DNA from 2 places in the Furfurilactobacillus sp. W61-4 genome. Region 1 is predicted to be linked to the other one. Evidence: riboswitches for the same ligand, from Rfam matches in the RefSeq annotation. Region 1 holds a riboswitch; the other holds the start of a gene.
What was found. Region 1 has a riboswitch for thiamine pyrophosphate ahead of thiW (energy coupling factor transporter S component ThiW). Riboswitches for the same ligand answer to the same signal wherever they lie in the genome.

Region 1 (5,283 bases):
TTTTTAATATAGTGACAGCCCGTTATTAATAAATTAGTCAGCTGACACTGGTTCGATTGGCAAATGCATGCCTTTCCAGCCCTCTAAAGCACTGGCCAATTCGAAAGCTTGATAGCCATTAGAGAGCAGAATTAACAAGGCGGTTTTACCTAATGTTGTGCCGGCAGTCCAGTCATAAACCACGTAAGTTTTATCCTTGGGTAAGGTAGCCAGCTGCGCGGTCAAGTCTTTGGCGGCAATGGCCCGGGCGCCTTTGATTTGATCTTTTTTGATGGCAGCTGGTGCGTTACGGATATCAAGAACAACGTAGGGTGAATCAGAATCGTCTAAGTGTTCGACGATTTCTTGATGACCGATATAGAGGCTCAGGTAAGTTTTTAAAAAATCGATTTTTTCATTTTCCATAATTATGACATCTCCTGTGAGTGAGTTAATGATTGAATACCATGATCAAGGGTTCCCAGTAGCTGGGTAAGGGTAGTGCGATCAGCTGGAGTAAGCTCGGCCATCATCGTATTAACGGTACTGAAATTATGTGGTAAAAAAGCTGCCAGTTTGCGTTGCCCCAGCGGCGTGCTTTTTACCACGGTGGCGCGTTTGTCCGCTTGAGATGGCGTCTGAGTCACGAAGCCTTGTTTAACGAGGGCATGGACGAGTTTGCTGGTGGTTGCCTTGGTGACCCCCAATTTCTCAGCAATGGTTGAGACGCCCAGTCCTGTATTACCTGCTCGTTTCAGGAACATTAGTATGATGAATTTAGACTCCGATAAATCAAATTGAGCCAAGACATCATCATAACTGCTTTGCAGTCGTCGAGCGACTTCCTGAAAGCGAAGAAATAAGACGACCGCATCTGCATCCAAGTTGCCGTACTCAGCGTTCATCTCTGTGACTCGATGACTCGTTGGCCGATCCTTGAAATCAATGTGATTCATGCAAACCTCCCCCCCTAATTTAGTTAGCCGGCTGACTAAATGAGTATAAAACTTTTCACTACCCTTGTCAAAAATTGCGCGATGAAGCTAGTGAGAAGCTTAAGTGGAACCTTCTAAGCATAAAAAACGGGTGAAGCAGCTGGTGTATTAATCAAAGAAATGATAATAAATCACCGGGGTGCGCCATCCAATGATTTAATCCTCAGCGACCGCTTGCCGAGATGGCTATTGTTGATAAATCTGTTTTAAGGCGTTAACGTCGCCATCACTTAAGGCAGTTTTGCCTTGATCAATGGGATACATGACTGAGTTTTGGTCAGGGCTATGATCTAAACCTAAAGCGTGGCCGAGTTCATGAATCGACACAGATAGACTAATCGATTGATTATAGGTGATATTGAGTTGAGCTGAGCCATGGTTGATCACCACATCAGAAGCGCCTGGCCCAACCTGCTCAATTAGTTGTGGGCCGCCTTCGCCTAATTCGATGGAGCCGAGTTGCGCAGCGGTCATCTGTTTATGGTAGGTGCCAAAGGCCAATTGGTTCTGCAAGTTAGTTCCTTTACCGGGGCGAAGCTTAACGACACCAGTTGCATTGTAAAGCTTAACCGCTTGCTCAAATACGGTGTGAACATTAGTCGGCGTGCCCGTATCGTAGTGATAATAATACGTTGAACTAATTTTTTTGCCTTGCATAATTGGCAAGATTGGCGTCGCGTTAACAGTACTAGTGGCTGTGGTGACGGAACTTTGATTCGTCGTTGATTGACTGGTGGCCTGAGGGGTTGAGCGAATCGATGGTTCATTAAGTTGCGTGAGTTTTAGGCGTGCATTTTGGTATAACTGATTGAGTCGTTGCTGCCACGCATTACGAGTGGTTTGCGGAATTGGACTATGAGGGTTACCAAATAAAAAGACGCCAGCAGCCAGAATAATTATGAAACTGATAAAGCCGCGATGTCGGTGCATAAATAATCCTCCAGAAAATTTCTACCAAGTTTAACGCTTGATGTAATGAAACGGTCATTATCCGCCGTAATGTAGTGAAAAATTAAGTGTCATTGTTAACTTGAAAGGCCATCGGTTAAACGGACGAGTAAGTGGTTCATCGTTTGTGCAAGTATGGTAAAATGTCTTTAAATTTAATCGAAAATTGTCACTAGGGGCGCTGTTTGCTGAGATGGGTTAAAACCCGGTCCCTTTGAACCTGATCTAGTTAACACTAGCGGAGGAAAGTGGCTGACGCGTCGTGAGTTCTGTAAGTAACGGCAAGCTGGCCCTTTCTGTCTGGAAGGGCTTTTTTGGTGGCAAGGATTAGATTAAGTGTTGTTGTCACTAAAGAAAGCGAGGACTGTTACATGCAGCGAGATGTTCAATTACGCAAAGGGTTATTCACCATCTTTAGTAGTCTGATCGGATTAATTTTATCCACCCTCGTCGTTTTTCCCAATATGGCCCCGTTCCAACACATGGTTGATGTCATCCTAGCCATTTTAGTCGGGCCAGTCTATGCGACGGCCGCCGCCGTTATTGTTGGTTTGATTCGCATGCTACTTGAGGGGCGACCAGCTGTTGCAGTTACAAGTATTTTAGTCGGGCCGGTGTTAGCTTGGCTCGCATATCGGATATTTAATCGGTCGACTCTGGCCGCTGCAATGGGCGAGACACTTGGCGTTGGGTTATTTGGAGCCATGATTTCCTTTGTCGTGATGCAGGTTGGTTATGGATTGAAATTACCTAGTTTCTGGTTTTATGTTCCATATTTTACCCCATCAGCACTTGTTGGCAGTTTGTTAGGCGCGCTAGTTGTTAAAACATTACGGCAGTTGACAATCATTAAAAAAAGCGATTTTTTAGATGAATGACGACAAGGGACCTCCTGACAACGCAACACGAGTGAATGTTTCTCGAGTTGAATCACCAAACTAGAAGGTCGATAATCATAGTTGATTGAAATAAATCTAAGAAGCGAAGGGGATTCAAATGAAATCAACGATGTTTATGGGACCTGGGAAAGTTGCGCTTGAAAATGTTGACCGACCAACGATTCAAGCGCCTGACGATGTCATTTTGCACGTGGTTAGAACTTGTGTCTGTGGTTCAGATCTGTGGGCTTACCGTGGCTTGGAAGAGAAACCACATCATTCGGAAAACGGCGGTCACGAGGCATTAGGAATCGTCGAAGCAGTCGGCGACGAGATTACAACCGTTAAACCAGGCGACTTCGTCATTGCCCCGTTTACGCACGGTTGTGGCCATTGTGCAGCCTGTCGGGCAGGCTTTGATGGTGATTGCCAGAGTCACACGGCTAACTTTAGTCATGGCGTGCAAGCAGAAGAAATTCGGTTTGAACATGGCGAATGGGCATTGGTTAAAGTTCCTGGTCAACCCACAGATTACAGTGAGGCCATGCTCGATTCGTTATTGACGTTGGCTGATGTGATGGCGACTGGTTATCACGCTGCCCGGGTGGCTAATGTCCAAGCCGGCGACACAGTTGTCGTGGTGGGCGATGGCGCGGTTGGTCTATGTGGCGTTATTGCAGCGCAGATGCGTGGTGCCAAGCGAATTATTGCCTTAAGTCGCCATCAAGATCGACAACAATTAGCCACTGAATTTGGGGCAACTGACATTGTTGCTAGTCGGGGTGATGAGGCTGTCAGCGAAGTGCTAGCTTTAACGAACGGGGCCGGCGCTGATGCAGTCTTAGAATGTGTCGGTACTGAATTATCTAATGAAACAGCGATGCAAGTATGTCGCCCCGGTGGGATTGTTGGGCGTGTCGGCTTGCCCCATGAACCCAAGATGGATATGGCCAGTTCATTTTATAACAATCGAATTATCGCTGGTGGACCGGCATCCGTGACCACGTACGATAAATCAGTTCTCTTAAAGGCGGTTTTAGATGGACAGATTCATCCAGGTAAAGTGTTTACCAAGCGGTTTGGCTTAAATGAGATTGATGCGGCTTATCAGGCAATGACCAACCGTGAAGCAATTAAATCATTAATTGTTGTTGATTAATTATCTATTAATTGCGGAGGAACAGACTGTCCTCATAAAATCGGTTAGCTAAGTAAGGATTTTGGGCGTCGCAAGGTGGTAGACAAACAGAAATCAGAGCGAAACAAGCTGGGTGTTACCGAGCACTAGCGGAGCCTGAACAGTTGGCGTTCTTTGCCAATTGATCGGGCTGGGATAGGCACAGGTAATAGGCTTGTGTAGCTGGACAAACAACTCAAAGCGAAGCAAGCTGGGTGATGTTGAGCACTAGCGGAGGTCGGCAAATTGGCGTTTTTTGCCAATTAGGCGGCCTTGGCTAGGCACAGACATCAGGCTTGTGTAGCTGGACAAAAAATGCTTTTTGATTCGACAATATCCACTAATCAAAAGAAACCCATTTCCTCGCTGGAAGATGGGTTTCTTTCTGGTTATGCTTCATTTACGAATTTATCTAGATCGACCGTAACCAGCTGTCGTTTAGTGATCGAGTAAATTAGCTTTGCGTGTCTTATAATCTTCGTCACTGACATTGCCCTTGGCGTACTCCTCGTCCAAGATTTCAAGCGCTGATTTATAGTCGCCATGATGACGGGCGCCGTTGTGATGGTGTCGTGGATTCCAGCCAAAGAACATGCGACCAAGCCACATGAGCGGAAAGATAAACATAAAGAGAAAGAATGGAATCATCATCAAGCTCCACCAGCCAAAACCACCATTCATCATGGGAAACATCCATGCATGCCACATCATCATTAATTACCTCGTTTGTTTTAATTAAACTGATTTTGACAGTTAGTATACGCTCTTTTCCACAGTTCGACGAGGATGACGGCTTTTCAACTTTGGACATTCGGTCGGAGCGTCTGTGTTGAATTCATTTTGCTGGACGTATACGATGACGGTACAATTAATTTCAAAAAGAGGTCAATTATGAAAGCAGCCGTTTTAAATGCTTATGGGCAAGTGCCCCAATATCAAGATTTTCCAGCACCGACGCCACAAAACGATAATGAAATTGTGGTTCACCCCAAGGCAGCCTCGATTAAGCAATTAGATATCATCAAGGCCGCTGGCAAACACTATACGAATTTCGATCCGCTACCAGCGGTAATGGGAATGGATGGTGTCGCTCAGCTGAATGATGATGTATTGGTGTATGCGAATGGCATCACGGGGATGATGGCTGAGCAGGCGGTTATTGATAAACGTACGATGTTGCCACTACCCGCTGGTTTGGACATTGCAGTGGCCGCGTCGATCCCTAACGCCTTATCCGGATCCGATGGTGCTTTGGCCCTCCAAGGCAAAATCAAGTCCGGCGAGGTCGTCTTAGTAAACGGAGCTA
Region 2 (5,283 bases), 130 kb from region 1:
CTTCGTCGATAATCATGACCTACTTGAATACCTTGAAAGCTTGAAGTTTGCCGTCGATCAGGACTATGTCGTCACCAATCATGCGCCATTCGAAGGGCCAATAACCGTTCAAACGGACTCTGGTCACACGATTGATGTTAGCTTTAAAGCAGCCAATAATATTTTTGTTGACGAATTATCGGCTTCGTAAATTTACGTTAGTTCACCAGCCTCTTCAGGTTGGTGAACACATCGCCTAAAACTATTTTGAGCATAAGCACCGTTGGACAGCAGCCAGTTCCCGCAGTTAGGAAGTGGCTGTTTTTTCTACCGCTAGTCAAGCCTAATGCCTGTGCCTAACCCAGCGCCACCGGTCCGTTAACATGATAAACTAGCTAATCAAAACAATTCGTTAATTGTTAACAATGTCATGAGAATTAGCCAAGCTGACTTGAGTAAGGGCTTTCATTCGTCTATTATGGAATTGTAATTAGACAGTTTTACCTGTTTTAAATCATAAGATTGTGGGGATAACAAGATGGCAACAAAAAAAATGATTCTTGACCTTGATACTGGGGTTGACGACGCGTTGGCATTAGCCTACGCCATCGCTGCACCAGAAGTTGATCTCATTGGGATCGTTTCATCCTATGGGAACGTGCTCGTTGATAAATCAGCAGAAAACTCATTGAACTTACTCGAGTTACTCGGTGCCACGGATGTACCCGTCTTCTTGGGCGAATCACATTCTAGTACGACGGATCATTTTGATGTGATGGAAATCAGTCAAAAGATTCATGGTGTCAATGGAATTGGTGAAGTTGAAATTCCAGCGGCTAAACGTCCGGTTGAAAGTGGCAGTGGCGTTGACTTTATTATTGACGCGGCTCACAAGTACGGTGATAACTTGATTCTCGTCCCTACTGGCCCACAAACCAATCTAGATGCTGCTATCCAAAAGGATCCCGAAGTTGCCAAGTTAATTGGTAATATGACGTTTATGGGCGGTGCTTTAACCGTTCCTGGTAACGTCACTGCCTTTACTGAAGCCAACATTAATCAAGACCCTGCCGCTGCAGATCGGGTTTTCCGTTCACCATTACGTGCAACGATGGTTGGGTTGGACGTCACGTTACGAACACTGCTCACTAAGAAAGAAACACAACAGTGGCGTGATTTGGACACTGTCGCCGGTGAAAAATTCGCTGACATCACTGACTACTACATCGATGCTTATTATGACTTAGACATCGACAAAAACGGTTGTGCCATTCACGATCCATTAGCGGTTGGCATTTCCATTGACGATTCTTACGCTAAGCTCATTGACCTCAACATGAAAGTTACCCACGACGATGCCGCTAATCCAGCTGACATCGGTCGGACCATCGGTGACACAGCGCGGTTGAACGCTCCTACGACCAACATGCGTGTCGCGGTTGATGTAGACAAAGAACGCTATCTTGCTCACTTTATGGATCTGCTAACGAACTTATTCGCTAAGCACTAAACTTTTTCTAAATACTCGCTAAAACAACCACCTCGCTAACCGGCGAGGTGGTTTTGTTGAAGTCAATATCAATTCTTACTCAAAAATCATAATCAACTTTCTGCCATTCACTGTCCGTTGCGCTAGTCAAAAATTTACGGACTGGCGAACAAAAAACTTTGTCACACAAACGCTTCCTAGCGTAGAATGTATACAAAACTCAGGCAACTGTTCATGGGAGGTGTCATCATGCAACATCGGATCGTTAACGCGCTCAGTTACCTCAGCATCTTATTCTTACCAGTTATCTTTCCACTCATCGTATGGATTGTCGGCGCGGGTCAACCAGACATCACCCATCATGCCGCACACGCATTTTGGAGCCAACTAATTCCAGCCATTTTTGCTTTTATGCTATTCTTTTTCATTGCCGTCTACGGATTAACAATCGGCGCCACCGCTGGTCTGGGTTGGTTAACCCTATTGTTCATTGGTGTTCTATGTTTGCTGTCAGTCATTCTATGGTTTTACAACATTGTGATGGGTATCCGGATGCTGGTTGTCTAATCAGCCCGGATCAACTCATGATTAAATGAAATTAAGTGAGGAATCGCTCATGAAAACAGCAACAAAATCAAACACACGTAATTTAGTTTTAGCTGCCTTATTTATTGCCATTGTCTTGGTTCAGGTCTTGGTTCCCTTTTTGGGTTACATTCCCCTTGGCCTAACCGCCGTTGGCCTACAGATCGCGATTATCCAATTTACAGTTGCAATTGCCGCCATTATGATGGGCCCTTGGTGGGGTGGCCTCATCGGTGGCGTCTGGGGACTCGCGTCACTCATTCAAGCGTGGACCCAAGTCTATAATCTAGGTGCCTTTTTATTTCGTAACCCGGTAACAGCGATTGTTCCTCGAATCATGATTGGCATTGTGGTTGGTTATGTCTTCCAAGAGCTCGCTGTTAAACGTCAGCATCGAGGGTTAGCGCTAACTTTATCAGGATTCTTGGCTTCCTTTACCAATACTGCCCTCGTCGTCTTGTTTTCTTGGATTACAATCGCCGGCTTTGGTTATTACTTCCCTGGTATTCCCCACAGCGGGACTTTTATGTGGATTCTATTATCCTTAGTCGGCGTCAATGGCATTGCTGAGATGATTGCGGGTGTCATTATCGTGCCGATCGTCGGGAGCGCGATCTTGGCCGTCCGCCGATCACGAGGCTAGTCTTTGAAACCATGCTGACTCATAATGTAAACGCGCTCGCCAGGCCTGAGCCCTGTGCACAACCTGCAATCACTACCGGGTGAAACCCACCCGTCCGTGATTTCCAGTTGTTGCTCGGGCTCAAAACGGCCTGGCTCACGCTCTGATCTGATCTTCTATTGCTTTTTTTCAAACTTTCCTTTACGCTTAGGTTGCTTCACAAATAATAACTGGGGTGCCATTGGCTGAGATAAAACCCATTGAACCTGATCCGGTTAATACCGGCGAAGGGAGTTACGTAATCCGAATGCGGATTATTTGTCTTATTGACATTTACGACCTCTCACTCAGGCTCGACACTGGTGAGGGGTCTTTTTTTTCCTCATCATGGCGGGCACATTGATTGCGCTGGTCACCCCAAACGGAGGTCTTTTTATGCAACAAGCAAGTCATTCTAACGGTTGGCATCTTCGCGATGTGATCCTGATTACCATCATCGCCATTTTTATGGGGATCATTTTCTTTGTTACCGGCTTTTTATATAACGGGCTAACTGCACTGTTAACGCCCTTTGGCTTAGCGCCGTTTGCCAATGATTCTATTCTGGGCATTTGGACGATGGCCGGTCCGCTAGCTGCGTTTATGTTACAGAAAATTGGCGCGGCAACAATCGGTGAAATTTTGGCTGCTGCCGTTGAAGCAATCATCGGTGGCCAATGGGGCCCAAGTACGTTGATTTCTGGCTTTGTCCAAGGGATCGGTTCTGAATTAGGCTTTACGTTCACACTATATCGACGTTACGACATGTTCAGTTTAACGTTATCTGCCTTAACGACTGCGATCGTTACTTTTGGTTGGGACTTGTTCCGATCCGGATACAACCAGTATCATCTCTGGATGATTATCGCATTATTCATCACGCGTTTCATTTCAATGTGGGTATTTGGCGCATTATTAGTTTCAGCTGTCACGCATTTGCTTGATCGCTCGAAACTGCTGAATCGTAGTCGTCACTAATCGCAAACCAACTTAAAGTGTAATCTTAATGACAATGATTGAGCTTTCCCATCTGACTTTTAAATACGATGAAACAGATTCTCCCATTCTAGATGATCAGTCACTGACCATCGATAAAGGAACCTTTAACCTATTGACGGGTCCTTCTGGAACTGGTAAATCAACCCTCCTCAAGCTCATTGCTGGTTTATATCCTAGTTTCACTGGCATTCAAACAGCTGGCACGGTGACCGTCAATCAGCAGGTTATTGCCGAGATGATTCCCGCCAAACGTGCACAAATCGTCTCAATGATGTTTCAAAACCCCAGTGAACAGTTCGCGATGCAAACCCCACGCGAAGAACTTATCTTTACCTTGGAAAACCTACAAGTTCCCGTGAGTGATATTCCAACACGAGCACAGGCGGCCCTTGAATTTTCGGGTGTCACCGCCTTTGCCGATCGCCAATTTACAACGCTTTCTGGCGGTGAACAGCAAAAGGTATCTTTAGCAGTTATCGTCGCACTTAATGCACAAGTCATTTTATTAGATGAACCATTCGCAAATGTTGATCCAGCGGCACGGCGCTTCTTATTGGCTCAATTAACCAAGCTTGTTAACCAGCAGGGTAAAACTATTCTTATTGCAGATCACGATTTATCTGATTACCAGGCGCGAATCAATCAGTTGTTTATTCTCGATCCAACCAAACGACGTGTCCACCTTGCTGATAATGCTGAAGCAACAGCGCGCTTTGCCGACTTTGACCAGCAGCAACATCAGCAGCAGCCCGTATCATTACCTGATCTCGCCACGCTTGAACCGGTATTTAAATTGAATAATTTCTCTGTTGGGCATCAGCATCCCTTGATCGTCCAAGACGCACTCGACCTTTTTGCCAATCAATTGACCGTCGTCACCGGGGCCAACGGAACTGGCAAATCGACCCTTTTTAACGCCCTCGTTCGTTTGCAAGACTACCATGGTTCACTGACTTGGCAGGATCAACAAGTCAGCAAGCAACGACGCGCGCGGTATGCTAAACAGGTGGCCCTAGTCTTTCAGCAGGCCACCAGCCAGTTCCTAAATATTACCGTGGCTGAAGAGCTCGCCATGAGTCATCGCCAACAAGTCAGTTCAGCTTGGACAACCGCGCGAACAACTACGGCCCTGGAGCAACTTAATTTGGCCGGCCGCGATGAACAAGTCGTTTATTCACTCAGCGAAGGACAAAAGAAAAAACTGCAAATTTTAACCATGCTGATTATGGGTACCCCCACTCTACTACTGGATGAACCGCTCACTGGTTTAGACCTTATTTCGGAACAAGCCGTGCTGCAATTATTACAGGAAGCGGTTCATGAAGACGGACGCACCGTTCTCATGATTACCCATCAGTTAACGCACGTCGCGACCTTTGCTGACCTTCATCTGCACCTTGATCAGCAACACCTAACTTATGAGGCTTCATTATGAATCCAACGCTATTATTAGCTTTAGTCCTCATCGTCGGTGTTGAGATCTCGTTCACCGCGGTCATCTGGGCTAATGTCATCATTATTTTAATTTCAATTTTGGCCATGCTGTGGCACCGAGCTCCTATGTTAGCTT

Region 2: linked by a shared signal. The riboswitch ahead of AC27FN_RS07885 (ECF transporter S component) and the one ahead of thiW (energy coupling factor transporter S component ThiW) in region 1 are both predicted to bind thiamine pyrophosphate.

The regions. Positions count from the first base shown of each region.
Region 1 is NZ_BAAJNZ010000005.1:40,533-45,815, reverse strand. It holds gene AC27FN_RS07340 (rhodanese-like domain-containing protein) at 34-405, opposite strand; gene AC27FN_RS07335 (MarR family winged helix-turn-helix transcriptional regulator) at 408-935, opposite strand; gene AC27FN_RS07330 (matrixin family metalloprotease) at 1,161-1,904, opposite strand; TPP riboswitch at 2,087-2,186, shown strand; gene thiW (energy coupling factor transporter S component ThiW) at 2,294-2,800, shown strand; gene AC27FN_RS07320 (zinc-binding dehydrogenase) at 2,919-3,959, shown strand; gene AC27FN_RS07315 (SHOCT domain-containing protein) at 4,416-4,691, opposite strand; gene AC27FN_RS07310 (quinone oxidoreductase family protein) at 4,869-5,283, shown strand, end outside.
Region 2 is NZ_BAAJNZ010000005.1:168,272-173,554, forward strand. It holds gene AC27FN_RS07865 (metal-dependent transcriptional regulator) at 1-190, shown strand, start outside; gene AC27FN_RS07870 (nucleoside hydrolase) at 518-1,489, shown strand; gene AC27FN_RS07875 (hypothetical protein) at 1,718-2,035, shown strand; gene AC27FN_RS07880 (ECF transporter S component) at 2,085-2,696, shown strand; TPP riboswitch at 2,897-2,985, shown strand; gene AC27FN_RS07885 (ECF transporter S component) at 3,111-3,692, shown strand; gene AC27FN_RS07890 (ATP-binding cassette domain-containing protein) at 3,721-5,148, shown strand; gene AC27FN_RS07895 (energy-coupling factor transporter transmembrane component T family protein) at 5,145-5,283, shown strand, end outside.